DNA from 2 places in the Nocardia sp. NPDC006982 genome. Region 2 is predicted to be linked to the other one. Evidence: riboswitches for the same ligand, from Rfam matches in the RefSeq annotation. Region 2 holds a riboswitch; the other holds the start of a gene.

Region 1 (14,321 bases), on a different contig from region 2:
GCTTGTTCGAGTGTGTCGTCAGGATGGGTCCAGAGCGCGCAACTGTAGGTCCGTGTCGGGTCCAGGAACAGGGCGAAGAATTCATCCCCGGGATCGGGGTGGGATGCGCGGTGGGATTCGACCTCGCGGTCGGTGATGTGACCGGTCATGAGTGCGGGTCTTTCTCACAAGCCAGTAATTGCTGTTCACGGATACCGGTCGAGGTGAACTCGCGCCATCGCGTAGCTACCACCGCGATTGGCGTCTGCTGTCCTCGCCGCTTCGGTCGAAACGACCGCACGCTGACCATTACGCTACCGCTGTCCGCACCAGCCCGGTGCCACGATTTCAACGCGAACGGGGTGAGCAACCCCGCTCCAGGCTCCGGCGGCGCCGGGAGGCGCTGATTTGGGCGACAACCTCACGGGTCAACGGTGTCGGCAACTCGGCCGACGTGGTGCCGGGCAGGTATCGCCAGCGTGTTGTTGACAGTGTTGCTCTTGGCCCGATGTTGTGCGCTTGCAGATGCCTTTGCAGAACAGCCGGACACGCCGACCCGAAGCACCGTCCGCACCCGCGCGCCGCCTTACAGCCATGAGCTATGGGAGGTAGGCATCGCCAGGACGACCGCATCGACTCCGCCGCGTTCGCTCTCGTCACCGTCACGGCACGGCGTGATCCCGACGGCGCGCACAGAGGGTTCGCCGCCCAGGCACTCGCCGCGCAACCTCTCGTCCCGGCGTGGATCGCGTGGTTGTTATCGCGTGGTTGTTCGAGCACTCCAGCGAAGCACTGGCGCGGATGGAGTATCAGATGCACTACCCCCTCGACCGCACCGGCGACCCGGACCACCGCACCGCTGACGAATACCTGATCACCCAATGCGCCTACCACGCCGGGTGCTCGGCTCGCGCGGTCGAACGCGCCCGCGGCTTCCACAGCGACCGACCCGGTGTCGTGGCCGCCTACACTCCCGCGTTACCCGACGACGGCCAGTTCCACGCGGCGCTGGCGTGTGGGCGGGAATGGACCGGCCACTGGTACTCCCGCGACCCGGTCCAAGCCTGGGAAATGGCCACCACCCCGGCCTGACGTCGGCAGGCGCTCAAGGGTTTCGCGCTGGCGACCTCGCTTATATCCAAGGCTGAACCGCGCAAGCAAACCAGCGCCGGATTTCTCCGCGATACTTCCGCCCCCTATGCCTGATGAAGGCAATCGAAGGCCTTCACGACCCGCTCAACAGCGCTACGCGCACTTGCCGGATTCGCTCCAGTAATTACCCGGCCAGCACTAATGGAGTAGTCGTCGAACGGGTGCATGGGAGAGCTGTAGTCTGCTTCGACGTTGCTCACTGCTTCGACGACAGGGCTACCTTGTCGTCTGCGAGTTGCTCGAGGACATGCTGACCGGCGTCACGCCGCAGATGCGGATGTACCACGAGGAGGTCTTCGGCCCGGTGGCGCAGGTGTGGACGGTCTCCTCTTTGGAGGATGCATTGCGGGAGGCCAACGGGCACCCCTACGGACTCGGGGCAAATCTGTGGAGCGGGGACGAGGCCGAACGCGAGCTGTTCGTCCGCGACGTGCAGTCGGGCATGGCCTTCATTAACGGCAATACGACCAGCTACCCCGAGATTCCCTCTTCAATGCATTTCAGGCGCGGGACACTAGGTCATCGATTCTGCATAAGCCCGAGCGTCAATGGCTTCCAGAGTGGCGATCTCGGCGTCGTCAATTGCCATCAAGGCATAGTCGATCGAAGCCGAGGCATAGCCCTCAGCGTCATCGGCTCGGCGATTTGCGACCTTCAGGTCGTGAGCGTCTTTCTTGGCCGCAATAGTGTTTTTGATTTTCTCGACCCGCTTGTTGTGTTCCGCCTGGAGTGTTTCCCAGTCGGAAGCTGCCGCAGCCTTCCTCGCTACGACATTAGCCTTGAAATTATCCTGCCTGACTTTTGCTTCCGCTTTGGCCGAGTTGATAGCGGCATCCATTTTCTTCCCAGCTTCTTTCTGAGCCGCCGCTATCTCCTTCTCTGCGTGCTCAGCATGGTCTTTAAGCTCTTGCACCTTTTCCGAAATCTTCGTCATGGTTCTCTCCTTTTATATTCCTAATTTCCACAAATGCTATTATAGCTCGGGGTGCGCTCGAACGACAAGATGAGACGAATGTGTATCTCGAATCTCGTATACCGCCGGGAAGGGAAGGAAATTGTAATTGGTGACGGCGGGCGGTGTGGCGTCGTGTGTGGCGTATTTCGTTGTGGCACAGTGTGTTCATTTCGCAGCCGACTTGTGCGCGACTTGCCGAGTCGGTGAGCCGCTGGGTAGCGAGGGCTGTGCAAGCCGTCGTTGAAGTCGCTGCGTCAAACGGTCGGGCCGCAAGCCCGGTGGCCAACTTGGCCTCGGGCCGAGGCCTGCGGCAGTGGGGTGGACTGGGCTGGCCTCAGGGACTCACCGAAATTGGTGGCAGCACAGGGTGGTGTCGTGATCGACGAGATCGTGGGTCTTGCTGGTAAACGCGATATCGACTGATTCCTGCACCATGATGCGGGCGAGGTTGCCACCGCCTGCTCGACGAGTTCGGCTTGGCCGTCCTCGAGGATGACCAACAGCACGCCGTAGTCGCGTGGCCAAGTCCGAATGGGCAGCACCGCAGCGCACCCGGTGACGATCAGAATGACGCCCATGACCAGTGCGGGTGCTCCGAGCGCGGCGATATCGTCGTTGCCACCTGGGTATTCGGCGCGGGGCGTTTTCGGTGTCATACGTTGCCGGACGCAGGCTGGTGGGGGCAGGTTCTATCCGATGGGTGGGGAAGTGATTCCGTCGCTGACCCGCCGCTACCGGGAACGTCGAACCGCACCACGGTCGTGCTCTGGTCGAGGTGGGCGATCAGCGGGTCGAGCACCTCCAGACCAGCACCGATGCCATTGCACAGCGCCAGCGGCACACCGGTGCCCCAGCGCACGTCGACGCGGATCCGTTGTCCGAGTATGGCGATGAGGCGCTGCTCGGTCGGCTCGACAGTCTGCGGCGCGGTCACGACTGTCTCTTTTCGAAATCCAGGGCCAGCACCCGCGCTTGACGTCGGCAGGCGCTTTCCGCGCACCACCCGTCGGAGTCGCCGAGGTGCTCGGCGTCACCTGCCGCACCGCCACCAGCATGGTGGCAGACGGACGCCTACCGGCATATCGGCTGGGGCCACGCTGCGCCCACTCGGCTGCGCCCGGATGAAGTAGCGGCAGCCCGTCGGCGAACCCGCATAGCTGTGTGGTCGCTACGCGAAATGCTTGACCTACAACAAAATACAGGAGGAAACACTGCAACTGGGAAACGCTCGACGAGTACCTCGACGGTGGTGGTGGCGGCCCGCCGCTGACCGGCCCAGCGCAACCAGCTCTCCGAGCTGCTGCGGCCCGCACGTGAAGGCGGCAAGGTGGCCGCCGCATGATCGCCGCGGCGAAAGCGATCACCTATCCCGATGTCATCGCTGCGCTGCGACGGCACGGCGTTCACGTGCCCGACACGCCCCGCGTCCAGTACGTCCACGTGCAGACACTACTCGGCTCACAACCGCGAGACATGTCGCTGCGCGTCCAGTCCCGCCTGCTCAACGCTGAACTGCAGTGCCACAACGAATGTCGGTCAACCCGCATGCGTATTCACCATCGGCCGCGCGCATGGGAAAGTCCTGGAACAACGCAAGCGCCGCTGAATGGTTCGAACTCACCGACACACAGAGCATCTTCACGACGCCGCACCTGCATTATGAGAACAGTACCGAGTGTTCGGCTATGTACTGCCCAACCGTGGATGGTGGCTGTCCGGTGATCTTCTCGACGTCGTCGGTGGCTCGGTCGTAGCGTCCGGCGCGGTGCAGCAGTGCCATTGTGGTCAGGTGCTGCTCGACGTGCGTGGGCAGGTCTTGGGGCTCGAGGACCTGCTGGACCCAGGTTTCATGGGGAATGTCGGTGCCGCGGATCTGGCGGTGAAGTCCCAGGGTGTACTCGGCGGCCAGGCCGTCGATGTCCAAACGCGCTGGGCCGGTCAATTCGTAGACCTCGCCGATGCGGTGGGTGGGATCTCGGAGCACTGCCGTAACCGTGCGGGCCACGTCGCTGGTAGCTATCGGTGACGTTCGGCCCGTTCCGAAGGGCAGGGCCAACACGTTTCGCTCTCGCAGCGATGGTGCCGCAAGTCCGGTGAATATCGGATTGTCCAGAAACACCGTCGGCCTGATGTGCACGACCGGCACACCCGACCAGTTCAAGACGTGCTCGGCGAGGTAGTGCAGCCGATGTTGACGAGACTCTCCCACACTGGTCAACGTCATTTGGGAAACGGTCATCTGGGACATGTTCACAACCACCTCGAGGTGGCCGTACTCCAACGCGGCGTCGCAGACGACAACCGTTGCCTGCAGGTAGTCCGGCGAGACGCCCATCGAAAAGAACATGCGATCGGTACCGGTCATCGCATCGACCACATCGCGCGGGTCGGTCAAGTCTCCGACGACGACTTCAGCGCCGAGTGCGCGTAACGGCTCGGCTCGGGCGTCGTCGCGGTGCACCAACGCGCGAACGCGATCCCCGCGTTCCCGCAATTGCTCGATCACCTGCCGACTCACGCCACCGGTGCCTCCACCGGCCCCGGTGATCAGGTACAAGGGCGCACTCATGCTCGCTCCTCACGGTGTGTTTTCCCAAAGCTCGGCAAGGGGTGTGCCGGCGAACCTCTCGAACATCAAGCGGGACAACAGCAGCACGGAGCTGCGTGGACGGTGGTTCACCACGAGGCGCTGGGCCTTTCCGGCGGCGTTGAAGGTGACCAGGACGATGACATGAATCGGCACGCCGCGTACAGCCTAGGTGTAGTCCTCGAGAAAACTGTTCTCGCCGCAGGGGCCGGCGTACTGGAAGTCTTGGAACTCATATATTTCGCGGGCGGCGACCACGACTTCATGGACGGCCTCCGCACCTTGTATGGCGCCGTCCCACGCGGCGCCTTCTCCGGTTACGTCGTCGGCCAGGTTATCCAGCCACGCTGGATAATACGCTTCCCCAGATATGTCGATGTCATGCCGCGCTTCCCATCGTCCGTAGCCGCGTCAACCTCGTGTCAGCCGCGCGTAGCCGTCCGCCGCATAGGAGGCGTTCAACTCGCCACAGTTGCCCACCCATTTCATAGCGCCGTGGTCTTCGAGTTATTGGAGCAACTCCAGGTTGTAGTCGCCTGGGACACCGACGAGGTGGCTGATCCCAGCCTCGGCCAGACGGCCGAGTAGAAAGTCGCCGATGGTCATTCGTCGGGTCTCGCCCTTGGACATCGTGTGAATCGTCGGGTCTGGCCGACCATCGAACACGAACTCCATCGGTGGTTGTGATGGAACGCGGCCTGCATTTCGCGTGCAGCAACTCGCGCCGGATTTCTCCGCGCTACCGCCCCCTATGCCTCCTGAAGGCTATCGAAGGCCTTCACGACCCATTCAGCAGCGCTACGCGCACTTGCCGGATTGGCTCCGGTAATTACCCGGCCGGCGGTCATGGAGTAGTCGTCGAATGGGTGCATGGGAGAGCTGTAGTCTGCTTCGACGTTGCTCACTGCTTCGACGACAGGGGCTACCTTGTCGTCTGTGAGTTTCTCGAGGACATTCAAGGCAACCTCACCCTCGATCGTAAATCCGGTCACGGTTTTCCCTTCGATAACCGAATCGCCGGTCTTGGAGTCGATTATCTTGGGCAGGATCACCGGTCCATGGCATATTGCGGCGACGATGCCTCCCCGAGTCCAGACGTCTTCGCCGACAGCCTGAAGCCCTCGTGCGCTCGGATAATCATTTCAATTCAGCCCCGAAATATCCGGCTCGATAAGCTGGCGACCATGGAAAGCCCAGACCCGAACTCTAAGTGATCGTCGGACCCGCTCGTCGACAGGATATCCCGGCCTTTGTGTCACTGGCGGCCCAGGTCGAGCACTGGTTCGGCCCGATGGTCGACGCACCCGGCTTCCACGAGGCCTTGGAAAACAACATCCGGCGCGGCACGGCCCTGATTGCATCCTCAGGACCGAATGTCCTCGGCGGCTTGCTGTTCGGGATCCGCGGAGCCCCGATCTACCACATCCGCTGGCTCGTCGTCTCCGAACACGCACGCGGCCGCGGTGTCGGCCGTGCTTTGATAGCGGAGGCACAGCACAGATTCGTCCGAGCCCCCGCCACCATCGAAGTAGTCACCTTCGGCCTCGGTCATCCCGCCGCCACCCCCGCCCGCGCATTCTATGAAAGCCTCGGCTTCATCCCGGCCGAAATCGCCGCCTCGGGCCCGGAAGGCGGCCCACGCCAGACCTTCCGGCGAACGGTCCCCATGTCGCCGGGGCCGCCGAGTGGCGCGGGTGCGCCGAAGCGCTGAAGGTTTCGGGCCTAGGTGAGAGCGCGGTGGACGGCGTCGGAGGGGCCGGTGGCGAGTTGGGCTGCGGGCATGGGATTTCCGGTGGCGTCCTGGACTTGCCAACCGCCGAGCGAGATGACGGGAATGGTGCCGCGGTGGCGGGCGAAAGCGAGCTCGGAGAGGGTGCCCCAGGAACCGCCGATCACGATGACGGCGTCAGCGGAGTGAATGAGGATCGCGTTTCGGGCCTCGCCCATACCGGTGTACAAGACGGCGGACAGACCGCGACAGGCAGCAGACCGGTCGGTATCGGGGCGAACGCCGATGACGAGACCGCCCGCGCCGGAGGCCCCCTCGGCGACCGCCGCCATAACGCCGCTACCGCCGCCGCACAGAACAGTGGCACCGGCCGTCGCGAGCAGTCGCCCCACCTCCGCGGCCCATTCGGCCTCGATGGTTGTGCAATCACGCGGTCCGCACACCGCGACCTGTAGGGGGATGTCGCGAGCCATGGAGTCGACGATAGTTGGCGGAATCTCGCTCAGCCGAATGCTCTCGGCGGGTCGTCCCGGCCCACCCCACCGCACGGTCCAACCCTGCACGTCCCGGCAGCCCGGCTCAACCCAGTGCGCTTTCCTTCTGCGCCCCACTGGTCGGGCGAGTCGTCTACACACCCCAGCGCCGTCCCGCCTCGGACGCCGCGGCAGGTCGGCTCAGTCCTGGACGCCCTGCAGGTCAGTCCGATTCGGCATGCCCTGTGGCTCGGCCCATCGCGTACGCTGCGCAGCGTGGTCCCGGCCCCGTGCGTCCACACGCGGACCGAGGACGGCCAGGTATCACCGTCCGCGAGCACGCCGACGAGAAGGCCCAGCGCCATCTGCGTCCCTGCAGTTCGGGCCTGCTCTCGTTCGCCCTGCAGGTCAGGTACGTGGTCCGCGAACAGCGGTCGGCCGCGCGGCCAGTATTTTCCGCCTTGCGGAAGGCCTTCAATTCGGATATCCGGCCCTCAGCGCGCCCAATCGCGCTGCCTACGTGCGCTTGGAGAGCAACGTGTCGAGCTGTGTCGCGAATTCCTCGGTGGCGCTTCGGTATCCGACGTGGTCGCCCGCGAATTCCACGATGTCGAGTCCGAGCCGCTGGCCGAGCACCGCATTGGGCAGCGCCGGGAAGGTTTCCTTCGAATCGTGTCCGACGACGAGGACGAGCTTCTCGGCGGCAGCCCGCAGGGCGTCGAAATCCGGTGTGTAGCGCACGTACTGGCGCATCTCGTGCTCCATCCAGAACAGCATGTTCTGCTGGATGCGCGCACTGATCGCGGCGGCTTCGGGTGTGGGTTCTTGGGTATCGGGCCGTTGCTGGCGCAGCCCGACACCCTCGGCGAATTGGGATATGGCGGCAACGAAGCCGTCGGACTTGCTGGTCCGGTAGACGTCGTCCAAAAAGGTGAGCCATTTGTCGGCATCGGGCAGTACGGTCGCCAGCGGCGGTTCGTGCGCGATGAGCGTGTGCACGAGTTCCGGTCGCGTCGTGAGCAATTCGAGCGCGACGATGGCGCCGGAGCTGCTGCCGAGCACGGCGGCGGGTCGGTCGCCGAGGTGGGTGAGCAGCGCGGCGGCGTCAGCGCCGTCGAGTTGGACGTTGTGATCCTGGCCTGGGCTGCGGGAGAAGCCGCGCCGATCGTAGGAAACCACCGTATAGCGATCCGCCAGTCGCTCCGCGATCTGGTCGAAGCTGCCCGCGTCGCCGTTGCCGCCAGGGATGAGCAGCAGCAGAGGACCGGTGCCGCGGATTTCGTAGTACAGCGTCGCTCCGGGCACGGCGAGGGTGTGGTTGGTGGGGACGTCCATGGGAAAGGCTCCTGGTAGATAGGACAGTTGCCGCAACGCTTCCCGGATGACGGGCAGTGCCGCGATGGGCGGGTCCGCATCGACCCAGCGGTCGATGGCGACCTGCAGTGCCGTCGCGATCGCGCCCGCCATGATCCGGGGGAACATATCGGTGTGCAGGTCGCGGCCGGTGCGTGCGGCGATGGCCGTCGCGATGGCCTCCTGGATGACGGCCTGCGCCTTGAGATATTCACCCCGCAGTGCGGGTTCGGTGGTGATCAGCCGGATGCCGCGGGTCCATGCCGGATCGGGCAGTTCGTCATCGCGGAATTCGGCGAGTACCGCGTGGATTACCGCAGTTCGGCGTGAATGCGCCGCGGCCGTCGGCCGGTCCGTCGACTCGGGAGGGTGCGAGTCGGCGACCGGTGGCACTCGCCGCGTTGGTTCGAGGTCTAACCGGACTTGCGCAGCAACGAAATCCGCCCCACGCCCCACGCGACTACCACGGCGGCCAGGAACGACAGCAGTGACGCGCTCATCCACGCCTGCTTGGTGAAGTGCAGCTTCTCCTGCACGTCCACCCAGAAGTCGGTCCACACTCCGGCGTCGCCCGGGTTGATCAGCTGGTAGACCGAAAGTCCCACCAGCCAAGCGAAAACCATGCCCCACCGTGACGGCGCATTCGCCGAGGTATCCCACTGGTCGCGCGCCCGCAGGAAGAAGTCCGCGACGAGCACGCCGAGCAGCGGCACGAAGACCGACCCGATCAGGCCGAGGAATCCGAAGTAGTTCGCCATGTTCAGCCGCAGCGCCAGCAGCGTGATGAGGATGCCGAGACCGATCGAGAGCACCCGGCGGTCGACTCGCGGCGCGAGATTCTGGATCGAGACGGCCGTGGAGTACACATTCGCGAACGACTGGTCGGCCTCCCGGAATACGAAGATGAAGAAGAACACCGCTCCGAGGGTGACCGTCAGGAACGGCGAGTACACCCCGCCGTCGCCGGATGCGAGCGCCAGCGCGAACAGTCCGAGCACATACGCGATGATCTGGGTGAACGCATACGCCCCGCTGGCCGCGCCGAATGCCGCGCCGGTGCTGCGGGAGTGCCGGGTGTAGTCGGCCGCCACCGGCACCCACGAGATCGAAACCGCAAGCGCCGCATCGGTGGCGACCCAGAACAGATTCCAATCCACGCCGAACGGTCCGCCGCCTTCGGTGCCCGGGTTGGTGGTGAGATCCGGCAGACCTGCGCGGACGAACTGGATGTAGAACCAGACCAACGCGATCACCACGCCGACGGTCACGAACCGCCGCAGCATTCGCACCGAACCGAGCGGCCAGATCGTCAGCACCGTCGTCAGCACACCCGCGGCGACCACGTAAACCCAGTGCGGGCCACCGTCGAACAACTCTTCGGCCGCATCGCCGATGACGATCAATTCGAAGGTGCCCCAGCCGATCAGCTGGGCGATATTGAGCAGCGTCGGCAGGTAGCTGAGTTTCGCGCCGAACAGTCCGCGCAGCAACATCATCGCGGGCTTACCGGTCTTGGCTCCGGGTACTGCGGCCAGGCCGAGCATGAGCCCGCCGACCACCGTGCCGATGATCATCGCGAGAATGCCCGCGGCGATGGAGATCTGGGCGCCGCCTTCGGAATTCGGCGCGAGCACCGTGTACGCGCCGGAGAATGCGAACAGGCTGACGCCGAGGTTCGCCCAGAACGCGCTCTGGTCCCAGAACGAAAGGACCTTCGGTGCAGGCTGGTCCAGGGTCAACGGTGCTTCGCGCCGCTCGGATCGATCGATGGTGGGTGCAGACATCGCGGTACCGCTCTCCCTACGCCGGCATTACCCGGACAGGTTCATGCGGTCGGCGAAACGTGGGGTCCGCCCTCTCAGCCCGGCCGTGCCCGAGCTCCCGCGCTGGGGTTATTCGGGCGAAATGCTACACCCGTGCACCGACGCGCCGGGCCTGCCTTCGGACATTCCAGACAGGTTCCGCCGAGACGGCCCGAAAATCTCAGCCACCGCCCATACTGTCGGGGTATCGATGTGGTTATCGCTCGGTTATCTGCCGCTCATCGTCCGCCTCTACCTGGAATGAGTACGCGCCCATGATGCTGATCGCCTTGCACGAGACCGTCCTTGCTCAACTCGGGAATCCGACGCCCGAGGCTCCGCCCAATTCGGAGAAGATCCTGCAGATGGTTCGCTACCTGACCTGGTTTGTTCTGCTGTCGGGTGTCTCCGGAATCACCTACGCGGGCGGCAGGTTCGCCTGGGAGAAGTGGAGCGGTGGGACCCTGGAATCCCCGAAGATGCTCGCCGGCGCAATGGTCGGCGGTGTCATCGCGACCAGTGCGGGCACAATCATGAATGCTGTCGTGGGGAGCTGAAATCCGTTGCGGGTGTTCGACTGACGGTGGCTCCGGCCGTGGCCGCGGCGCGCGCGAAGACGACCGCATCGCGAACCGCTGCACCGCCGGGATCATTGTTGAAGTAGACGTACACCTGCTCGCGATCCGACCACGTGTCGGCAAGCCGTCGCGCCCAACTGGTGAGTGCCGTGCGTCCGTAGCGCGGTGCGGGTGTCGCACGTCCGGAGTGCAGTCGCAGATAACCCCAGTCCGTCGTGCGCCACAGCGGCGCGACGGGACGGGACTGGACGTCGGCCCAACACAGCGCCGCGCCGCATTCCGTCAGCACTGCACGAACTTCGGGAATCCACCAGGACTCGTGCCTGGGTTCGACCGCGATCCGGACGTCGGGCGGAAAGCAGCGTAGGCAGGCGTCGAGCAGGGCCGGATCGACCCGCAGCGTCGGCGGAAGCTGCAACAGCACCGGTCCCAGCTTGTCGTCGAGCGCGCGGGCGTGCGCCATCAAGCGTCCCACCGGCTCCTCGGGTTCGCGCAGCCGCTTGATGTGGGTGAGGAAGCGGCTTGCCTTGACCGCGAAACAGAAGTCCGACGGTGTCCGGTCCCGCCATGCCGCGAAGGTCTCGCCGCTGGGTAGTCGATAGAAAGCATTGTTGCTCTCGACCGTCGCGAAGCCCGCGGCGTAGGTTTCGAGCCACACACGCTGCGGAACATTCGCCGGGTACAGCACGTCGCGCCAGTCCTGGTACTGCCAACCCGATGTGCCGACGAGCAGGGGCATACCTCCATCGAAGCACTTTCCGATGACCACCATCTCAACTACGCTGTGTAGTGGATATGGTCGGGGAGGGCGCAATGAGCGAACAATCGGTGGTCGAGCGGCGAATCGACTGGACGCGGTGGAGTTTTCTGCAGTGGGCCGTCTTCGTGATCGGTGCGGTCCATATCGGGTGGGCGGTCGCGGGCTGGATCGCCGAGCCCAGTTTCGAACTCGGCGCACACGCACCCGCGACACCGGTGCTCGGCATGGACTACAACGGCTGGCACGCGGTGGCCGGGCTACTGCTGTTCGGACCCGCGCTGATCGTCGCGACCCGCAAGTCGTGGTCGGCCTGGTACTGCGTGCTCGCCGGCATCGGCGGGGGGTTCGCGGTCGGGGTGTGGGCGCTGTTCTCGCACCACGTGCTGATCTTCAGCTTTCCGAGCCATATCACCGACGCGATCGAGCACATGGTGACCGGTGCGACGCTACTGGCGATCGTCGCCGTACAGGTCGTCCGGGACGGCGGCCTGCGTCCGGTATTCGGTCTGTCTCAGTAGCACCCTTCGAGGGTGGCGGCGGCGACCACATCGATGACGTCGCTGACATCGTCGTGCGCGCGCATAGCGGTGCGTTGTCGCCGGGCGCCGTTACCACGTGCAAGAACTGCTTTGACGGTATCGGCGACGAAGTGCTGGTCACCGGACTGCTCGAGCGCGGGGGTGAGGTAGTCGACGAGCCCGGCCACCAGGGTGTGGGCCGGGAGGGCGCGGCCGCTGATCGTGTCGAGCCCGTCTCCATCGAGGCCGGATCGGGCGGCCTTCCAATATGCGGCTCGCAAGACCTCCGCGGGCACCGGTGGCGGTGGCAGCCCATCGTGTATCGCAGTCTGGGCCATCACGACCGCGGCGCGAATCAGCGTGGCCAACAACGCTGTTTCTTCCACCGTCGCCGGTACATCACTGACGCGCACCTCGACGGTCGGGTAGGTGGCCGAGGGCCGCACATCCCAATACACCATCGCCGTATCGAGAATGCTGCCGCTGGCGAACATCATCCGCACCATATCGTCGTAGTCCGCGACCGATTCGAAGAACGGTGGGGGCCCGGCACTCGGCCACCGCCGCCACATAATGCTGCGCCAGCTGGCGTATCCGGTATCGGTGGCGCGGTAGACCGCCGAATTGGCCGTCAACGACAACAACACGGGTAACCAGGGCCGCAAATAATTCCCGACCCGCACCGCGATATCACGTGAAGGCACCCCGACGTGGACATGGCAGCCGCACAAACCCTGCTCATGGGCGAGCAACCCGAAATGGTGTTCGATGAGTCGATAGCGCGGGGTATCGGTGACCGGATACGCATCCGGCACCGTGGGCGGCACCGCCACCGCGAGCAGCCTGGCACCGTTCTTCTCCGCGCAACTCGCCACGCTGCGGCGGAGTCGGCGCAGTTCATCGAGTATTTCGAGGGTCCGGGTGTGCACCCCGGTATTGATCTCGACCTGACAGCGCGTCAACTCCAACTGCAGATCGATGCCGACGTCGGCGGCCGCCGACGCGACTTCGACATTCCGCGGACTCGGCGCACCCGTGATCGGATCCGCCAGAAGGAATTCCTCTTCCACGCCGACAGTGGGCAGGGCCGCGGCCATTACTGGAGTTTACTGCGCAAATCGCTGATCCGGACGGGTGCCGGAATCGTTTGAGTGCCCTCGGCCGGGGTAGGCCGACCGTAGTGAAGGATCGGCGAGAAAGGGGTCCGGTATGTCCGAGGAATTGCGCGGTGTGCGCGCATTGGTCATCACCGCGAATACCGGCGTCGAACACGACGAGCTGCTGATGCCGCTGGGCTGGTTGCGCGGACACGGTGCCGTCGCCGTGCACGCGACCCCAGAACGCGGCGAGGTCCAGACTTTTCGACACGATGTCGACAAGGATGAGGTCGTGCAGCCGGATGCGGCGCTCAACGATCTCGAGGTCGACGATTTCGACCTGCTCGTCGTGCCGGGCGGAACCGTGAACGTGGACAAATTGCGCGTCTGCGATCGCGCCGTGGAAGTGGCACAACAGTTCGTGCGGGCAGGCAAGCCCGTCGCGGCGATCTGCCACGGCCCATGGCTGCTTGTGGAGGCCGACGTCGTCGCGGGCAAGACCCTGACGTCCTATCACTCGCTGCGTACCGATGTCGTCAATGCCGAAGGGCGCTGGATCGATCGGGCGGTGGTGCGTTCGGACGAGAACGGCTGGCCGCTGATCACCTCCCGCAGCCCCGGCGACCTCACCGAATTCACCGAAGCGATCGGCGCCGAGCTCACCGCGGCCCAGTCGGCCCAGGCCTTCGTCGGCGATGAAATCTTCTGACACCGGTGAGTTTCCCGGACACGGATCGTCCTACTGATATGGACACAATCAACCTCGCCGACCGCTACGAGCTGCCGCCGATCGATTGGGACAGCATTCGCAAACGACTCGACGCGAACATCGAACAAGCCCCAGGCGCCGGCGGCCCCGATCGGCACACCTGCTGGCTGACTACGATCAATCCCGACGGCAGCCCGCACGTCACCGCCATCGGCGCGCTGTGGGTGGACGGCGCCTTCTGGTTCACTACCGGGGCCCGAAGTCGCAAGGGCCGCAACCTGGCTCGCGATCCGCGCTGCTCGATGAGCGTGGCCACCCACGAATTCGATCTGGTCGTGGACGGTACCGCGACCAGGATCGCCGATCCGGCCGCCGTCGCCGATATCGCCCGGCGCTGGGCCGACGGCGGCTGGCCCTGTCGCGTCGACGACACCGGCGAGGCACTCACCGCGGAATACAGCGCCCCCTCCGCGGGCCCGCCGCCTTGGCACGTCTACCGCCTGACCGCGCTCACCGCCACGGCACTGTCCACCGTGGAACCCGGCGGAGCGACCCGATGGCGGTTCTGAGTCGTCGCACGTCCATTACCCGTCAGGTAATCGTGTCGGGGCTGCCGGCTTCGTAGGATC
Region 2 (14,321 bases):
GGAGTGGCGGCGCTGTTCGACGCGGGTGAGCTGATCACCCGGCCGTGACTTCAACTTGCCGCCGATGCGGACCGGCAGATCGTATTCGGCCACGAAATCGTCGGCGAGCATGCCGATACCGCTGTGCCCGGCGAGCAGTCCGGACCAGGTCTCGTCGATGTCATCGGCGATTGAGGTGGTCGCGGCGACCGCGGTGACCACGACGGCCGGGCGAGTTTCTGAAGCGATTGTTACAGTCACGATGTCATGAATACCTGTACCAATCGCTACAGTCAACTCATGGCCCGTCCACTCGACCACGCGAAACGCGCAGACCTGCTGGCCGGCGTCGTCGAATACATCGCTGCCCACGGCCTCGGTGACCTGTCGCTGCGCCCGCTCGCCGCCGAACTCGGCACCAGCTCGCGCATGCTGATCCACTACTTCAACACGAAGGAAGAACTGCTGGTACAGGCGCTGACTACGCAGCGCCCGGATATCGCCGCGGTTTTCGCGGGGGTCTCCGATGCGGCTTCGCTGCGCGAGCGGCTCGGCCAATTCTGTGCGGTGAATATCGCGGGGGAGGCCACGACGAGTGTGCGGGTGCTGCTACAGGTGCTGGGGGCGGCCTGTGCGCCGGGTAGCCCCTATGGCGAATACGCGAATGCCGCGATCGCGACCTTCATCGGGACGCTCGCGGATGCGCTGCGCCGAATCGAATCCATCGATGATCCGGAAGCCGTTGCTACGCTATTGGTTTCGGGGCTGCGCGGCATCATTCAGGATCGGTTGATAACCGGTGACGTGGAGCGCACCGACCGGGCGGCGCGCAGGTTGATCGACCAAACCATCCGCTAGGCACCATATTTCGGTGCAGGCCGCTTTCGAAGACGGCGTTGATACAACCCCGGTCCATCGAGCAAGCGAAAACCCTGTGTCGGCCGCACCTTGCGGGTGCGGCCGACACAGGGTTTCGATGAGGCGCGTCAGGCGAGGGCGATCGCGGCGCAGAGCGCGGCGATGGCGGTGAACTGCAGGGCCACTCGGCCGTTGATCACGCTGTTCCACTTGTCTTGCAGCGCACGGGCATTCGTCGGAATGACGCCGGAGTGCGCCGCGGCGGTCTGCTGGGTGTTCACCGGCTTCGCGACGCGAACGTAGATGCCGAGCCAGGTCACCAGCGCCACGACGGCGATACCCGCCGCGATCGCGGCTGCCGCGTGGCCGCCGATCGCCGCGAGAGCCGTTGCCGCAACGGCGGTTACCACACCGCTGATCCCGACGATCGGCATCCGGCGGTCGCCGTAGTAGTGCCCCCAACCCGCCGAGATGGTCACGGTCCGGTCGTCCAGCTTGTCGTACACCGACCGCGTGATCAGTGCGAAGCAGGCATCGGTGCCGTAGACGACGGCGTTCGCGAGGACCGAGACGATGGCGACGACCTGGATGAGTGTGGTGATCATGAGCTCTTCCGTTCTGTGCTTGTAGCGTTGATAGAGAATCTAGCAACGCTAGAACTCTTAGTCAACCGTTACCGGTATTCCGCATGCCGTCGCTTCGATCGGCCCGGTTGTCGTTAACTGAATTGCCCGAAACGCTGACGTCGGGATTCCGCTGCGCGGTGCCGATCTGGAAAAGGTGCGGGGCTCAGTGGGTGCGCGGTGGAAATAGCGACGGATCTGGATGTTTCGACGCGCGCTCAAATCCTCGGCATCGCGGGCGACGCAGCCCTGATGACCACCTCGTACGGCTCGGCGGCCATCGTCGCGACCGTCACCGTACTGGCGGTGTGGTTGGTGCCCAAGGGGTTTCGGGTCACCGGGAAGTTATCGACCCCAGCCGTTTTCGAGCAGGTCGAACAACTCGCGGAACGCGCTCGCCGGATCTTCCCTGGTGCTCGCGACTTTGGCGGCTTCCAGTGCGAAGTGGGCGAGTCCCGCGGCCGCGAGATCACCAGCCGGTACGCCGGTCGCCTCGGCGATCGCGGCCGCCAATGCGGATTCGTGCCGCAGCAGCATCTGGTGTGCGTACTCGCGCAGCGCGGGCGTCGAGTCGACGAGGTGATGAAAGGCCACGATTCCGGGATCGTCGCTGCGCGCGGTGCGGGTGCGCATCAGGTAGTCGCGCAGTGCGTGGATGACCGATTGCCCGGCGGTTCGGTCGCGGACGGCCGCGACCAGGTCGGCCTCGATATCCGCGTCCAGATCGAAGACCAGTGATTCCTTATTGGGGAAATGCTTGAACAGCGTGCTCAGCGATACATCCGCCGCCTCGGCGACCTCCCGGACGCCGACGTTGTCGTATCCGCGTTCGGTGAACAGCTGTGTCGCGGCATCGGCCAGGGCCTGCCGCGTCTGTGCCTTCTTGCGCTCCCTGCGCCCGGTCGTCGCGGTCATGCGGTAACTCTACTCGATTAGGCTATCCGCACCAAAGTCGGAGCAGTTGTACTTTTGTATCGACTGTGATTTTCTGAAGCGGTCGGCAGTCCCCGAGCTGCCGAGAAGGAGGTGAGCGGCCATGTCCGCAGAAATGACCGAGACGAAGACCGCACCCACGCGACAGATCCGATTGGTACTGGCCGGGGTGCTGCTGGCGATGCTGCTGGCAATGTTGGACAACGCGATCGTCGGCACCGCGATGCCGACGATCGTGCGCGAATTGGGCGGACTGTCCCACGTCGCCTGGGTGGTGACCGCCTACACCCTGCTGTCGGCGATCTCGACGCCGGTATGGGCGAAACTCGGCGATCTCTACAGCCGAAAGACCGTGTTCCTCAGTGCCATCGGCGTGTTCCTGATCGGCTCGGTACTGGCGGGCGCATCCTGGTCCATGCCTGCGCTGATCGGTTTCCGCGCACTGCAGGGCCTCGGCGCGGGTGGTATCGCGGTCACCGCATTCGCCGTCATCGGCGCGCTGGTCCCGCCGCGCGAACGCGGAAAGTATCAGGGCATGACCGCGACCACGATGGCCGTCGGCACCATCGGCGGACCGCTGCTCGGCGGTGTGATCACCGACGGACTCGACTGGCGCTGGGCCTTCTACATCAATATTCCGCTGGGGCTGGTGGCCTTCGCCTGGTCGTGGTGGCGGCTCGAACTGCCCGTCGCGCGCAGGAAGGTGACCATCGACTACGCGGGCATTCTCGCGCTGACGACCGTGATCGCCGCCCTGGTGCTGATCGCGACCTGGGGCGGTGTCGACTACGCGTGGCTCTCGGCGCAGATCATCGGCTTGGTCGTGCTCGCGGTCGCTGCCTTGGCCGCATTCCTGGTCATCGAACGCCGGGCCGTCGACCCGGTGATTCCGCTTGGGATCTTCCGCGCCCGCAATCTCACCCTGGCCGCACTGACCGCCCTGGTCGGCGGCGTGATCATGTTCGGATCGGTGCTGTATTTGCCGCTGTTCCAGCAGACGGTGCAGGGCGCCTCGGCCGCGAACTCAGGACTGCTCCTGCTGCCGATGATGCTGCCGCTGCTGGTGGTCTCCCAGATCGTCGGGAAGCGGATGACCGCGACCGGCAAGTACAAGATCTTCTTCATTCTCGGCGGGCTGTTCCTGACCGCGGGCGCAGTACTGCTCTCTACACTTGACGCCGAAACGGGCCGTCTGACAACGGGTTTCGCCATGACGCTGCTGGGCACCGGACTCGGCTTCTCCATGCAGCTGTCCACCGCCGTCGCGCAGAACAGCGTGGAAATGGCGAATATCGGCGCGGCCTCCGGTGCGGTCACACTGTTTCGCACACTCGGCGGATCAATCGGTGTCGCGGCTTTCGGATCCCTGTTCACCAGGGCGCTACAGGGCCATGTGCCCACCGAGGGACACGGCTACCTCGCGGCCTTCGCCACCGGCACCGGGCGCGTCTTCCTGGCCGCCGCCGCCATCTGCGCACTCGGCTTTGTGATCGCCTGGTTCATCGAAGAAGTTCCGTTGCGCGGCAAGGCTCCCGAGCCGGTTGCCATCGACAAACCCGAAAGCAAAGCCGCTGCCTGAAATGGCCATCGTGCCTGCCCGATCGCGCTGGCATCGGGCAGGCGCCATGTCGAGAATCAATCCGCCACGGTGTCCGGATGCGTGTGTTCGAACAGTCGAATCATCATGTTCGCCAGTGCGATTCGCTCCTGCTGACGCAGCGGAGCCAGGATCTCGTCGCGTACTTGTCCCGCCTCCTTGTCGAGGGCTCGCAACAAGGTCCGGCCGGTCCTGGTGATCCGCACCGACATTCGACGGCGATCGGCGGGATCGCGGGTGCGTTCGACCTGACCGGCACTTGCCAATTCGTCGACGATCTTCGCCACATCGCTCGGATGGATATCGAGCCGAATGCCCAGATCGCGCTGCACATGCGGCCCGAAATCGGCGAGCGCGGCGAGTACCGCCATATGCCACAGCCGAAGCCCGCGCGCCGCAAGCCGATCGGCGAACCGGCCCCGCGCGACCTTGCCCACCCGCGACAGCAGGTAGGTCTCGAGGCCGAGCAGGCTCGGCGGAAGTGCACGCGCGGAGTCCATGGGACAAATTATAGGGTGGAACCTACGATAGGGTTACACCTACTAATAAGGAGACAGCGTGGACGCCCTGTACCAGAGACTGCTCGTCACCCGTTTCGCCGAATGCTTCGACTTCTACTACGCCGTCCTCCCGGAGCTCATCGGCGCGAAGCTGATCAAAGGCACCGCGGCGGGCCCCTATGCGAACTGGGATGTCGACGACCAAGCGGTACTCGTGCTCTTCGATCGCGGCGCGATGTCCGAAGTCGTCGGCACCACCGATCTGCCCGTCACCGCCGCACCCGCGCAAGATGCCGTGATGTTCGTCTGCCGAGTGCCCGACGTCGACACGAGCCTCGACCTGTGCCTGCGCAACGGCGCGACCCTGGCCGCCGCCGCGACCGATCGACCGAACTGGGGTCCGAACCTGCGCACAGCCCACCTGCGCGACCCAGCGGGTACCCTGATCGAGCTCCAGTCCTACTGACGGGCGATGAATTCCGTCCGCCAGCACCGTCGGCACTAATACAGGCACACCGATCGGGAGGACCACCATGCAGAAAATCGTCACGAACCTCTGGTACGACACCCAGGCCGAGGAGGCCGCCGAGTTCTACTGTTCGTTGTTCGAGGATTCGAAGATCACCAATGTCGTGCCCTACTCCGAGGTGGGTCCGCGCGAAGCCGGGCTGACGATGCTCGTCGATTTCGAACTCAACGGACAGAAGTTCACCGCCATCAACGGCGGCGGCGATTACCACTACACCCACGCCATGTCGCTGCTGGTGAATTGCGACAGCCAGGACGAGGTGGACCGACTCTGGACGGCACTGCTCGCCGACGGCGGCCAGCCGATCGAATGTGGTTGGCTCAACGATAAATACGGTATTCCCTGGCAGATCTGGCCCGTCGAAGCCGACACCCTGTTGACGAGTACCAACCGCGCGGCCGCGAACCGCGCCATGCAGGCGATGCTCGGTATGCAGAAGATCGACCTGCAAGGCATGCGGGACGCCTACGAGGGCAAGATCAGCTGATCTGCCAGGAGCCGACCTCGCGGTATCCGGAGTTGTAGATCGCGGAGCTGTCACCCTCGGTGATCTGGTAGTGCTTCATATTGCCGCCCCAATAGCGCAGGATCCGACCGAGCTCATCGGCGAGATCGGCCGGCGCGGCCAAGCCGTCGGGCAGGGCATCCAGATCTACCTCCAGGATGAATTTCACCCTGAGGAATGTACCGGCGCCTGGTCGGGCCTCGGGCGCTTCGCTGTATGTTCCTCCGATCGCCCGGCGGGGCGCGGACGTGGAAAGGTATCGTCGGGCGGGAAAATTTCACACACCAACGGGGGCTCGCACCAGCGGGCTGAGAGGACGGCTAGCCCAATCCGGGCGTTCAGGGCCGTCGACCGTATGAACCTGACCGGGTAATGCCGGCGTAGGGAGGATATTCATGGGCACACCTGTAGATTCCGTGACCACCGGTCCGATCGAAGGCAGCGTCAAGCACTACCAGCAGGTCGATGATCTGCGCATTCCGGTGCGTCGGATCAATCTGACCAATGGCGAGCACTTCGACGTCTACGACACCTCGGGCCCGTACACCGACGCCGCGGCGTCCATCGATCTCGAGGCCGGGCTACCCAAGCTGCGCGATAGCTGGACCAAGCCCGAGGTCGACGGTCCGCCAACCCAGCTGGCCTGGGCGCGGCAGGGCATCATCACCCCCGAGATGCGCTTCATCGCCGCGCGCGAGGGCGTCACGCCGGAACTGGTGCGCGACGAGGTCGCCGCCGGTCGCGCGGTCATCCCGGCCAACCACAAGCATCCGGAGCTGGAGCCGACCATTATCGGCAAGAAGTTCCTGGTGAAGATCAATGCCAATATCGGCAATTCGGCCGTGTCCTCCTCGATCGCGGAGGAGGTGGAGAAGATGGTGTGGGCCACCCGCTGGGGCGCGGACACCATCATGGATCTGTCCACCGGCAAGAACATTCACGAGACGCGCGAATGGATCATGCGCAACTCGCCCGTGCCGGTCGGCACCGTGCCGATCTATCAGGCGCTGGAGAAGGTTAACGGCGATCCGACCGCGCTCACCTGGGAAATCTACCGCGACACCGTGATCGAGCAGTGCGAGCAGGGCGTCGACTATATGACCGTGCACGCCGGTGTGCTGCTGCGCTACGTGCCGCTGACCGCCAAGCGGGTCACCGGCATCGTCTCGCGCGGCGGATCCATCATGGCCGCATGGTGTCTGGCGCATCATCAGGAGTCGTTCCTGTACACCAACTTCGCCGAACTCTGCGAGATCCTCGCGCGCTACGACGTGACCTTCTCCCTCGGTGACGGCCTGCGCCCCGGCTCCATCGCCGATGCCAATGACGAGGCCCAGTTCGCCGAGCTGCGCACCCTCGGTGAGCTGACCAAGATCGCGAAATCGCATGGCGTGCAGGTCATGATCGAGGGCCCGGGTCACGTGCCGATGCACAAGATCGTGGAGAACGTGCGGTTGGAGGAGGAGTTGTGCGAGGAGGCGCCGTTCTACACCCTCGGCCCGCTCGCCACCGATATCGCACCCGCCTACGACCACATCACCTCGGCCATCGGCGCGGCCATCATCGCCCAGGCGGGCACCGCGATGCTCTGCTATGTCACTCCAAAGGAGCACCTTGGCCTGCCCAACCGCGACGACGTGAAGGTCGGCGTGATCACCTACAAGATCGCCGCGCACGCCGCTGACCTCGCCAAAGGCCATCCGCACGCCCAGGACCGGGATAACGAGTTGTCCAAGGCGCGGTTCGAATTCCGCTGGCGCGACCAGTTCGCCCTCTCCCTCGATCCGGATACCGCCCGCGAGTACCACGACGAAACCCTCCCCGCCGAACCCGCCAAGACCGCTCACTTCTGCTCCATGTGCGGACCGAAGTTCTGCTCCATGCGCATCTCCGCCGACGTGCGGGAATACGCCGCGCGCCAGGGGCTTTCGGATACCGAGGCGATCGAAGCCGGTATGGCGGAGAAGTCCGCCGAATTCGCCGACCACGGCGCACAGGTGTATTTGCCGGTCGTGTCGTAAAAATGGCGATAGCCCCGGACCAACGAGTGGTCCGGGGCTTCTCTCTGGAAGGTACACGAAGAATCCGCCGCTCAGGAGTGGATTCGCACAAATCGATGCCGAGAGGTTGCGTGATCAGCGTTCGCGTGGGCCGATCGGGAACCCGAGGGCGCCGAAGGTGGCGTTCAAGTTGATCTCGATCTGGGTGAGCATGGCATTGAAATCGGCGAGCATGGAAACCACGTTCTCGGTGCGACAGCCGACCTGATCCGGCGCATCCGGAGCGAGGCGGGACTTCAACCAGTTGAAGGTGTCGGCCATGCCGAGCGACGGAAGGGTCAGGTGTTCGCTGAGGTGGTCGCGTTTGTAGACGATCGATGCACCGTCCGCGCACCACTGCTGGTTCAGGCGATCGGTGGTCCAGATCGGCACGGCCTCGTCCAGGACACCCTGATAGATGAACAGCGGCGCGATCGGGGTGTGTTTGCCGAGGACGGTCGCGTCGAAGACCTCGCGGATTTCCGGTAGCGCGAGGTACTGCGCGATCGGAATCGTCAGAATCCGTTGGTAATCGGTGAACATCTGGGTCAGTGCGTTGCGTGGCAGGCACTGCGAGTTGGTCCGGTTCATCAGCGCCTTGCCCTCGGGCGTCAGGTACTGATCGGTCACCTCGCGAAACTTGGGGTAGGCGTTGTAGAGCGAGGAGACGCCGATGCCGATGAGGCTGGAGAACATGGATCCGTTGACGTGCAGCAGGGATTCGACATCCGAGACCGGCGCACCGAGCGCGGCCCCTTTCACGTTCAGCTCCGGCGCGTAGCCGGGCTGCATCTCTGCGGCCCAGCCGCTGCCCATGCCGCCGCCGGAATAACCCCACAGCGCCACCGGGGTATTCGCGCCGTCGAGGCCGAGCGGTTCGAATCGCTCGGCGGCCCGAATGCCGTCGAGGGTCATATATCCCGGCTCCTCGGCCACCGCGAGATGTCCGTTGAGGCCCTCGTAGTCCGGCACCGAAATGGCCCAGCCCTGGCTGATCAGCGCGGCGATCGCGATCAGCTCGCTCTGTGAGTGGATGCCTTCGACGCCCGGCAGCCCGGCGCCCTGGCGCAGTACGAACGACGGTGCGCAGGCGATGCTGGCGCTGTCGTAGTAGAACTGCAGCGAGACCAGCGGACGCGACCGGTTCGGATCCGCGCCCGCGGGCAGGATCACGGTGCTGACCGCGGCCGTCGGCTGTCCGAACAGATCGGTGCTGCGGTAGAGCAGCTGCCATGAGCGCACGCTCAGCGGCAGTACGGTCAGCACCGCCAGCTGCACCTCGCGCGAGCGCAGAATCGTGCCGACTTCCTGCGCCTCGAAGCCCTCCGGCGGTTGATAGAACGAATCCTGTTGCGGCACAGGCACGGCGGTGGCCGGCGAGGCGGTGACACCCCCGACCATCAATGTCATCGCCATCGATACCAGCGCGGCCGCCGCGCGCAATCCGCGCCGACGCATGCGGGTCGGATCCCCATTCATCACTGACACGTCTGTCCCTTCCTCATCGACGTGACAGTGATTACAACACGACTGCCTGTTACCAACAAGAAGGCTTTCTGAAAATGCCTCGACTATGGTCGAGGTATGACCCGCAGCAAATCCGCCGCGCGGCCCGATCCGACTCCGGCGCGGCGCCGCATCCGTGGTCTCGATGCCGAGCAGCGCAGCGCGCAACGGCGCAGCCAACTGCTCGACGCGGCCACCGAACTATTTGCCGAGCAAAGCTTTTCGGGTACGTCGATCGAACAGATCTGTCAGCGCGCGTTCGTCGGGACCAAGGGTTTCTACGATCATTTCGACAGCAAGGAAGCGTGCTACGTCGCGCTGCTCACCCACATCACCGAACAGATTCAGCAGCGGGCCATCGAGGCGGCCACCGCCTCCGCCGAACTGCCATGGCCGGAGCGCGCGCAGGCCATTATCGCCGCCTTCGTACATGCCATTGCCGATGATCCGCGGCTGGCCAAGGTGACATTCGGCGAGGCGGGCGGCATCTCACCTGCGGTGGAGAAGCAGCGGCGCAGTAATCGGCGCTGGTCGGCGTCCTTTCTCGATCAGCAGTGGTCGGGGGCGCCCGCATCGGATCCGGAGGAGCAGCGCAGGCGAATCGCCTTGGCGCTGGCGACCATTGGCGGCATGTTCGAACTCGTCGCGGACTGGCTGCACCATCATGACGACGGTGGCGCGCCCGATATGGTCGATACGCTGATCGAGGATCTGCAGCGGTTCATCGCCGTTGTCGATGCGGGTGTTCGAACTGCCGCGCGTTGAACCTCATTCGCGCGCATGCCAGATGCGCCCGCGGACCTCGCCGAGGCCGATGCGCCGCGCATTCGCACCCGGGGCCGACGCCGTGATGACTACCTCGTCGCCGTCCTCCAGGAAGGTCCGGTGCAGTCCGTTCACCGTGACGGGTTCGGCTCCGCCCCAGGACAATTCGATGAACGAACCGCGCTGGTCCGGTTGCGATCCGGAGATGGTGCCGGAGGCGTAGAGGTCGCCGGTGCGCGTGGCAGCGCCGTTCGCGGTGAGATGCGCCAGCATCTGCGCCGGCGACCAGTACATCCGGGAATACGGTGGATGCGAGACGGTTTGGCCGTTCCAGTGCACGGCCAGGTCGATATCGAGGCCCCACCGCTGGCTGCCCCGCAGATAGGGCAGTGGTTCGGGTTCTTGCTTCGGCAGTTGAATGCGGGCGCTTTCCAAGGCGGCCAGCGGCGTTATCCACGCCGAGAGCGAGGTCGCGAAGGACTTGCCGAGGAACGGTCCGAGCGGCTGATACTCCCAGGCCTGGATATCGCGCGCGGACCAATCGTTCACCAGCGCGACGCCGAAGACGTGCTCGGCGAACTGGTCGATATCGATCGGTGTGCCTAGTTCGGATCCGACTCCGACCACGAATCCGAGCTCGGCTTCTATATCGAGACGTTGCGACGGGCCGAAATCCGGTGTGCCGGAGGTGGTTCGGAGTTGGCCGTGCGGCCGCACGACCTCGGTCCCCGAGACGACGACGGTGCCCGCGCGGCCGTGATATCCGACCGGCAGATGCCGCCAATTGGGCAGCAGCGGTTCGGCATCGGGGCGGAACAGCCTGCCGAGGTTCGTCGCGTGGTCGATGCTGGCGTAGAAATCGACATAGTCACCGATCTCTACTGGCAGCTTGGTACGCACATTGTGCAGTAGATGTACTGCCTCCCCGGGGATTTCGTCAGCGATCAGCTCGTGGATCCGCTCGCGCGCCTCGCGCCACCGACGTGGCCCCGCCGCCATGAAGGCATTGAGACTCGGCTCGGCAAATATCGGATCCTCCAGTGCCGCAGCCAGATCGATGACTTGCTCGCCGAGTCGCACACCGACCCGGAAGTCCCGGCCCTCCGGCGCGAAGACGCCGTAGGGAAGATTGTTCGGACCGAAGAGGGTGTTGTCGGGAACCTCGATGCGGGTCTTCATGCTGGTCCACCGCGCTCATTCGCGTGCGGGCGCTGATTCGGTTGCCGGAATCCGTCGGACTGCGGTCCGCGACCGGACCAGGTCCACGCGTATCCGGGATCCTCGCACGCCAGCGCGCCTTCGCCGAGTTCGAGCGGTCGGAAAGTATCGACCATGACCGCGAGTTCGTCGAAGAAGTCGATGCCGATACTGCGCTCATACGCGCCCGGCTGCGGACCGTGCGCATAACCGCCGGGATGTACCGATACCGAACCCTGCCCGATGCCGGAACCCCTGCGCGCCTCGTAGTTTCCGCCGCAGTAGAACATGATCTCGTCGCTGTCGACATTGGAATGGTAGTACGGCACCGGAATCGATAGCGGGTGGTAGTCGACCTTGCGCGGTACGAAATTGCACACCACGAAATTGATCCCCTCGAATGCCTGATGGGCGGGCGGTGGCTGGTGCACCCGGCCGGTGAGCGGTTCGAAATCGGCGATATTGAAAGTGAGCGGATAAAGGCAGCCGTCCCAGCCGACCACATCGAACGGGTGCGTCGCGTAGATCATCCGCGTGCCGACCACCTGACCGCCGGGTCGATGCTTCACCAGCACCTCGATATCGGTTCCGGTGGCGACCAGCGGTTCCCCCGGCCCGTGCAGATCCCGCTCGCAGTACGGCGAATGTTCCAGCAGCTGACCGAACTTCGAGAGATAGCGCTTCGGCGGCGTGATGTGGCTGGATGCTTCGATCACATACGCGCGCAGCGGTTCCGGGCCGCTCGGTAGCCAGCGGTGCGTGGTCGCGCGCGGAATCAGCACCTGGTCGCCCTGCCGGGCCGGGATGGTACCGAAGACCGTTTCGACAACGGCCGCACCCGATTCCACATACACCAGCTCGTCGCCGATCGCATTGCGGTACAGCGGTGATGCACCCTTGGCCGCCACATACGAGATCCGCACATCCGCATTGCCCAGCAGTAGTCGACGTCCGGTAATAGGATCGGTTCCGGCCGGGGTATCGCCGGGGAAGAGTTCGTGCAGGCGCAGATGGCGATGGCGCAGTGGATGATTCGGGGTGAGGGTCTGGTCCGGCAGCTCCCATACCGTCGAATCCACAATGGCGGGCGGCAGGCCGCGGTGATACAGCAGTGAGGAATCGCCGGAAAAGCCCTCTTCTCCCATCAGCTCTTCGTAGTAGAGCCGTCCCTGGGCGTCTCGATGCTGGGTGTGCCGCTTCGGTGGCACCGCTCCCGCCTGCCGATAGAACGCCATGACCGCACCTCCGGCTGGACCGCTGGATTTACTTCCATCGTAGTGCCGGAAGGGCCGGTCCGGTGGACATTTTGCCGGTACTCTGCCGTCTTCTGCGGCATTTCGCCTAGCGATGGGGTGAAGTGCTGAACAATTGTCAGGCGTGACGCAATGCGCGGTACACGGCCGCTCCGACAAAGGCTCCGAGGCTCTGCGGATCCCATCCGCCCTCACCCGCCAGCAGCGTGCGCACCGCGCCCTCACCGGCGGACACCCACAGCTCGACGAGCACCGGCAACTTGCGCTCGGCGTCCTCGGTGCCCCACGCGCGCAGCGTCGGTCGCAGCAATGTGGTGCAGCGCTCGATGGCGAGCCTGCGACCGCGCCCGAACGAATCCGCAACGGCCGGATCGGGATTGCCGTACAGCAGCCGCCACGCATCCGGTCGCTCGGCTGCCTTCTCCAGCAGTGCGCGGAAACCGTCCACGAAAACGGTCTCGCCCGCGTCGACATCGCGGGGCGGCAGCACCTCGAGCACGCCGCCGACCAGGAAGCTCTCCTCGCGCTGGATGAGCGCCTCGATCAACTCGACGCGATCCGGGAAGCAGGCGTAGACCACCGGTCGGGTCACATTCATCCGATCGGCGATCGCGGCCATGGTGACCGCCGCGACGCCGTGCTCGACGGCAATCGCCAGCGCGGTGTCGAGCACCTGGGGGCGACGCCGCTCGGGGCCGAGATGCTGCGCCCGCTGCCGTGGCTGCACGGCCGTCTCGCTACCCATGGGCACCAAGATATCAGCGTTGTTCGCCGGTTTTGCGCTGGTACCGGGCCTGAAGGTCGAATTCCTACACCGACGAATAATAATGCTACAGTCGCGAATGAAGTGGCCGGTTCATAGTCCGGATCAATGAGGAGTCATCGATGACCGAAACCTTGTTCAACCCGAAGACCTGCGAATTCGCCGAGTTCGATGCGGAGACCCGCAGGCTCCTGCGCGCCACCGTGCAGTGGTTCGAGGCCAGGGGTAAAGCGGCGCTGAAGCACGACGATCGGGAGCGGATCTGGTACGCCGACTTCCTCGATTTCGTGAAGCGGGAGCGGGTCTTCGCCACCTTCCTCACCCCGGCGGCCGAGGCCAATGGCGATCCGAACAAGCGCTGGGATACCGGCCGGATCGCAATGATGAGCAAGATTCTCGGTTTCTACGGCATGTCCTACTGGTACGTCTGGCAGGTCACCATTCTGGGGCTGGGCCCGATCTGGCAGAGCGAGAACAAGGCCGCCAAGCAGCAGGCCGCCGCACTGCTGGATTCCGGTGAGATCTTCGCCTTCGGACTCTCGGAGAAGGAGCACGGCGCGGACGTCTACTCCACGGATATGGTGCTCACACCCGAGCTCGGTGGCGGCTATACGGCTTCCGGCAGCAAGCATTACATCGGCAACGGCAATCTGGCCGGGATGGTGTCGGTATTCGGTCGCCGGGCCGACAAACCCATCATCGACAGCGCGAAGGCGCTGGAAAGCAAGCCGACGCGGGAGGATTACGAGGGGTATCTGTTCTTCGTCGCGGACAGCAAACACAAGAATTACAAGTTGCGCCGCAATGTCGTCGACAGCCAGATGTATGTGGCGGCCTTCGATCTGGAGAAATATCCGGTCGCCGAGGAAGACATCCTGCATCGCGGCGAGGATGCTTTCCACGCCGCGATGAATACGGTCAATGTCGGCAAGTTCAATCTCGGTTTCGGTGCGGTCGGCGCCTGTGAACACGCCTTTTACGAGGCGATCACCCACGCCGAGAACCGAATCCTGTTCGGGCACCGGGTCACCGAGTTCCCGCAGGTGCAATCGCTGCTGACCGATTCCTACGCGCGGCTGCTCGGTATGAAGCTCTACAGCGAGCGCGCCATCGACTACATGCGCTCCGCATCCCCGGACGACCGCCGCTACCTGCTGTTCAATGCGATCGAGAAAATGACCGTGACCCGGCAGGGACAGCGGATCACCGAGGATCTCGCGGATGTGATCGCGGCCCGCGGTTTCGAAAACGATATGTACTTCCCGATGGCGATG

What was found. Region 2 has a riboswitch for thiamine pyrophosphate ahead of thiC (phosphomethylpyrimidine synthase ThiC). Riboswitches for the same ligand answer to the same signal wherever they lie in the genome.
Region 1: it holds a riboswitch for thiamine pyrophosphate, as region 2 does, so the genes downstream of both, ACFYOW_RS31060 (purine-cytosine permease family protein) here and thiC (phosphomethylpyrimidine synthase ThiC) in region 2, are expected to answer to the same signal.

Annotation. Positions count from the first base shown of each region.
Region 1 is NZ_JBIAFV010000009.1:101,449-115,769, reverse strand. It holds gene ACFYOW_RS31120 (class I SAM-dependent methyltransferase) at 1-149, opposite strand, end outside; gene ACFYOW_RS31115 (hypothetical protein) at 721-1,071, shown strand; partial or broken gene ACFYOW_RS31110 (aldehyde dehydrogenase family protein) at 1,379-1,555, shown strand; gene ACFYOW_RS31105 (hypothetical protein) at 1,646-2,065, opposite strand; partial or broken gene ACFYOW_RS31100 (alpha/beta fold hydrolase) at 2,787-3,020, opposite strand; gene ACFYOW_RS31095 (NAD(P)H-binding protein) at 3,744-4,655, opposite strand; gene ACFYOW_RS31090 (hypothetical protein) at 4,665-4,829, opposite strand; partial or broken gene ACFYOW_RS31085 (thiamine pyrophosphate-binding protein) at 5,097-5,303, opposite strand; gene ACFYOW_RS31080 (hypothetical protein) at 5,423-5,725, opposite strand; gene ACFYOW_RS31075 (GNAT family N-acetyltransferase) at 5,926-6,384, shown strand; gene ACFYOW_RS31070 (LOG family protein) at 6,396-6,875, opposite strand; gene ACFYOW_RS31065 (alpha/beta fold hydrolase) at 7,392-8,621, opposite strand; gene ACFYOW_RS31060 (purine-cytosine permease family protein) at 8,642-10,012, opposite strand; TPP riboswitch at 10,009-10,123, opposite strand; gene ACFYOW_RS31055 (hypothetical protein) at 10,306-10,587, shown strand; gene ACFYOW_RS31050 (DUF72 domain-containing protein) at 10,562-11,347, opposite strand; gene ACFYOW_RS31045 (DUF4383 domain-containing protein) at 11,422-11,886, shown strand; gene ACFYOW_RS31040 (glutamate--cysteine ligase) at 11,880-12,983, opposite strand; gene ACFYOW_RS31035 (DJ-1/PfpI/YhbO family deglycase/protease) at 13,096-13,692, shown strand; gene ACFYOW_RS31030 (pyridoxamine 5'-phosphate oxidase family protein) at 13,731-14,261, shown strand; gene ACFYOW_RS31025 (helix-turn-helix domain-containing protein) at 14,319-14,321, shown strand, end outside.
Region 2 is NZ_JBIAFV010000013.1:122,691-137,011, forward strand. It holds gene ACFYOW_RS36435 (KasA/KasB family beta-ketoacyl-ACP synthase) at 1-240, opposite strand, end outside; gene ACFYOW_RS36440 (TetR/AcrR family transcriptional regulator) at 280-837, shown strand; gene ACFYOW_RS36445 (DUF1772 domain-containing protein) at 966-1,442, opposite strand; gene ACFYOW_RS36450 (TetR/AcrR family transcriptional regulator) at 1,806-2,375, opposite strand; gene ACFYOW_RS36455 (MDR family MFS transporter) at 2,497-3,972, shown strand; gene ACFYOW_RS36460 (MarR family winged helix-turn-helix transcriptional regulator) at 4,029-4,490, opposite strand; gene ACFYOW_RS36465 (hypothetical protein) at 4,549-4,956, shown strand; gene ACFYOW_RS36470 (VOC family protein) at 5,024-5,506, shown strand; gene ACFYOW_RS36475 (hypothetical protein) at 5,499-5,693, opposite strand; TPP riboswitch at 5,802-5,928, shown strand; gene thiC (phosphomethylpyrimidine synthase ThiC) at 5,920-7,545, shown strand; gene ACFYOW_RS36485 (lipase family protein) at 7,660-9,042, opposite strand; gene ACFYOW_RS36490 (TetR/AcrR family transcriptional regulator) at 9,148-9,834, shown strand; gene fahA (fumarylacetoacetase) at 9,838-11,013, opposite strand; gene ACFYOW_RS36500 (homogentisate 1,2-dioxygenase) at 11,010-12,266, opposite strand; gene ACFYOW_RS36505 (TetR/AcrR family transcriptional regulator) at 12,403-13,029, opposite strand; gene ACFYOW_RS36510 (acyl-CoA dehydrogenase) at 13,170-14,321, shown strand, end outside.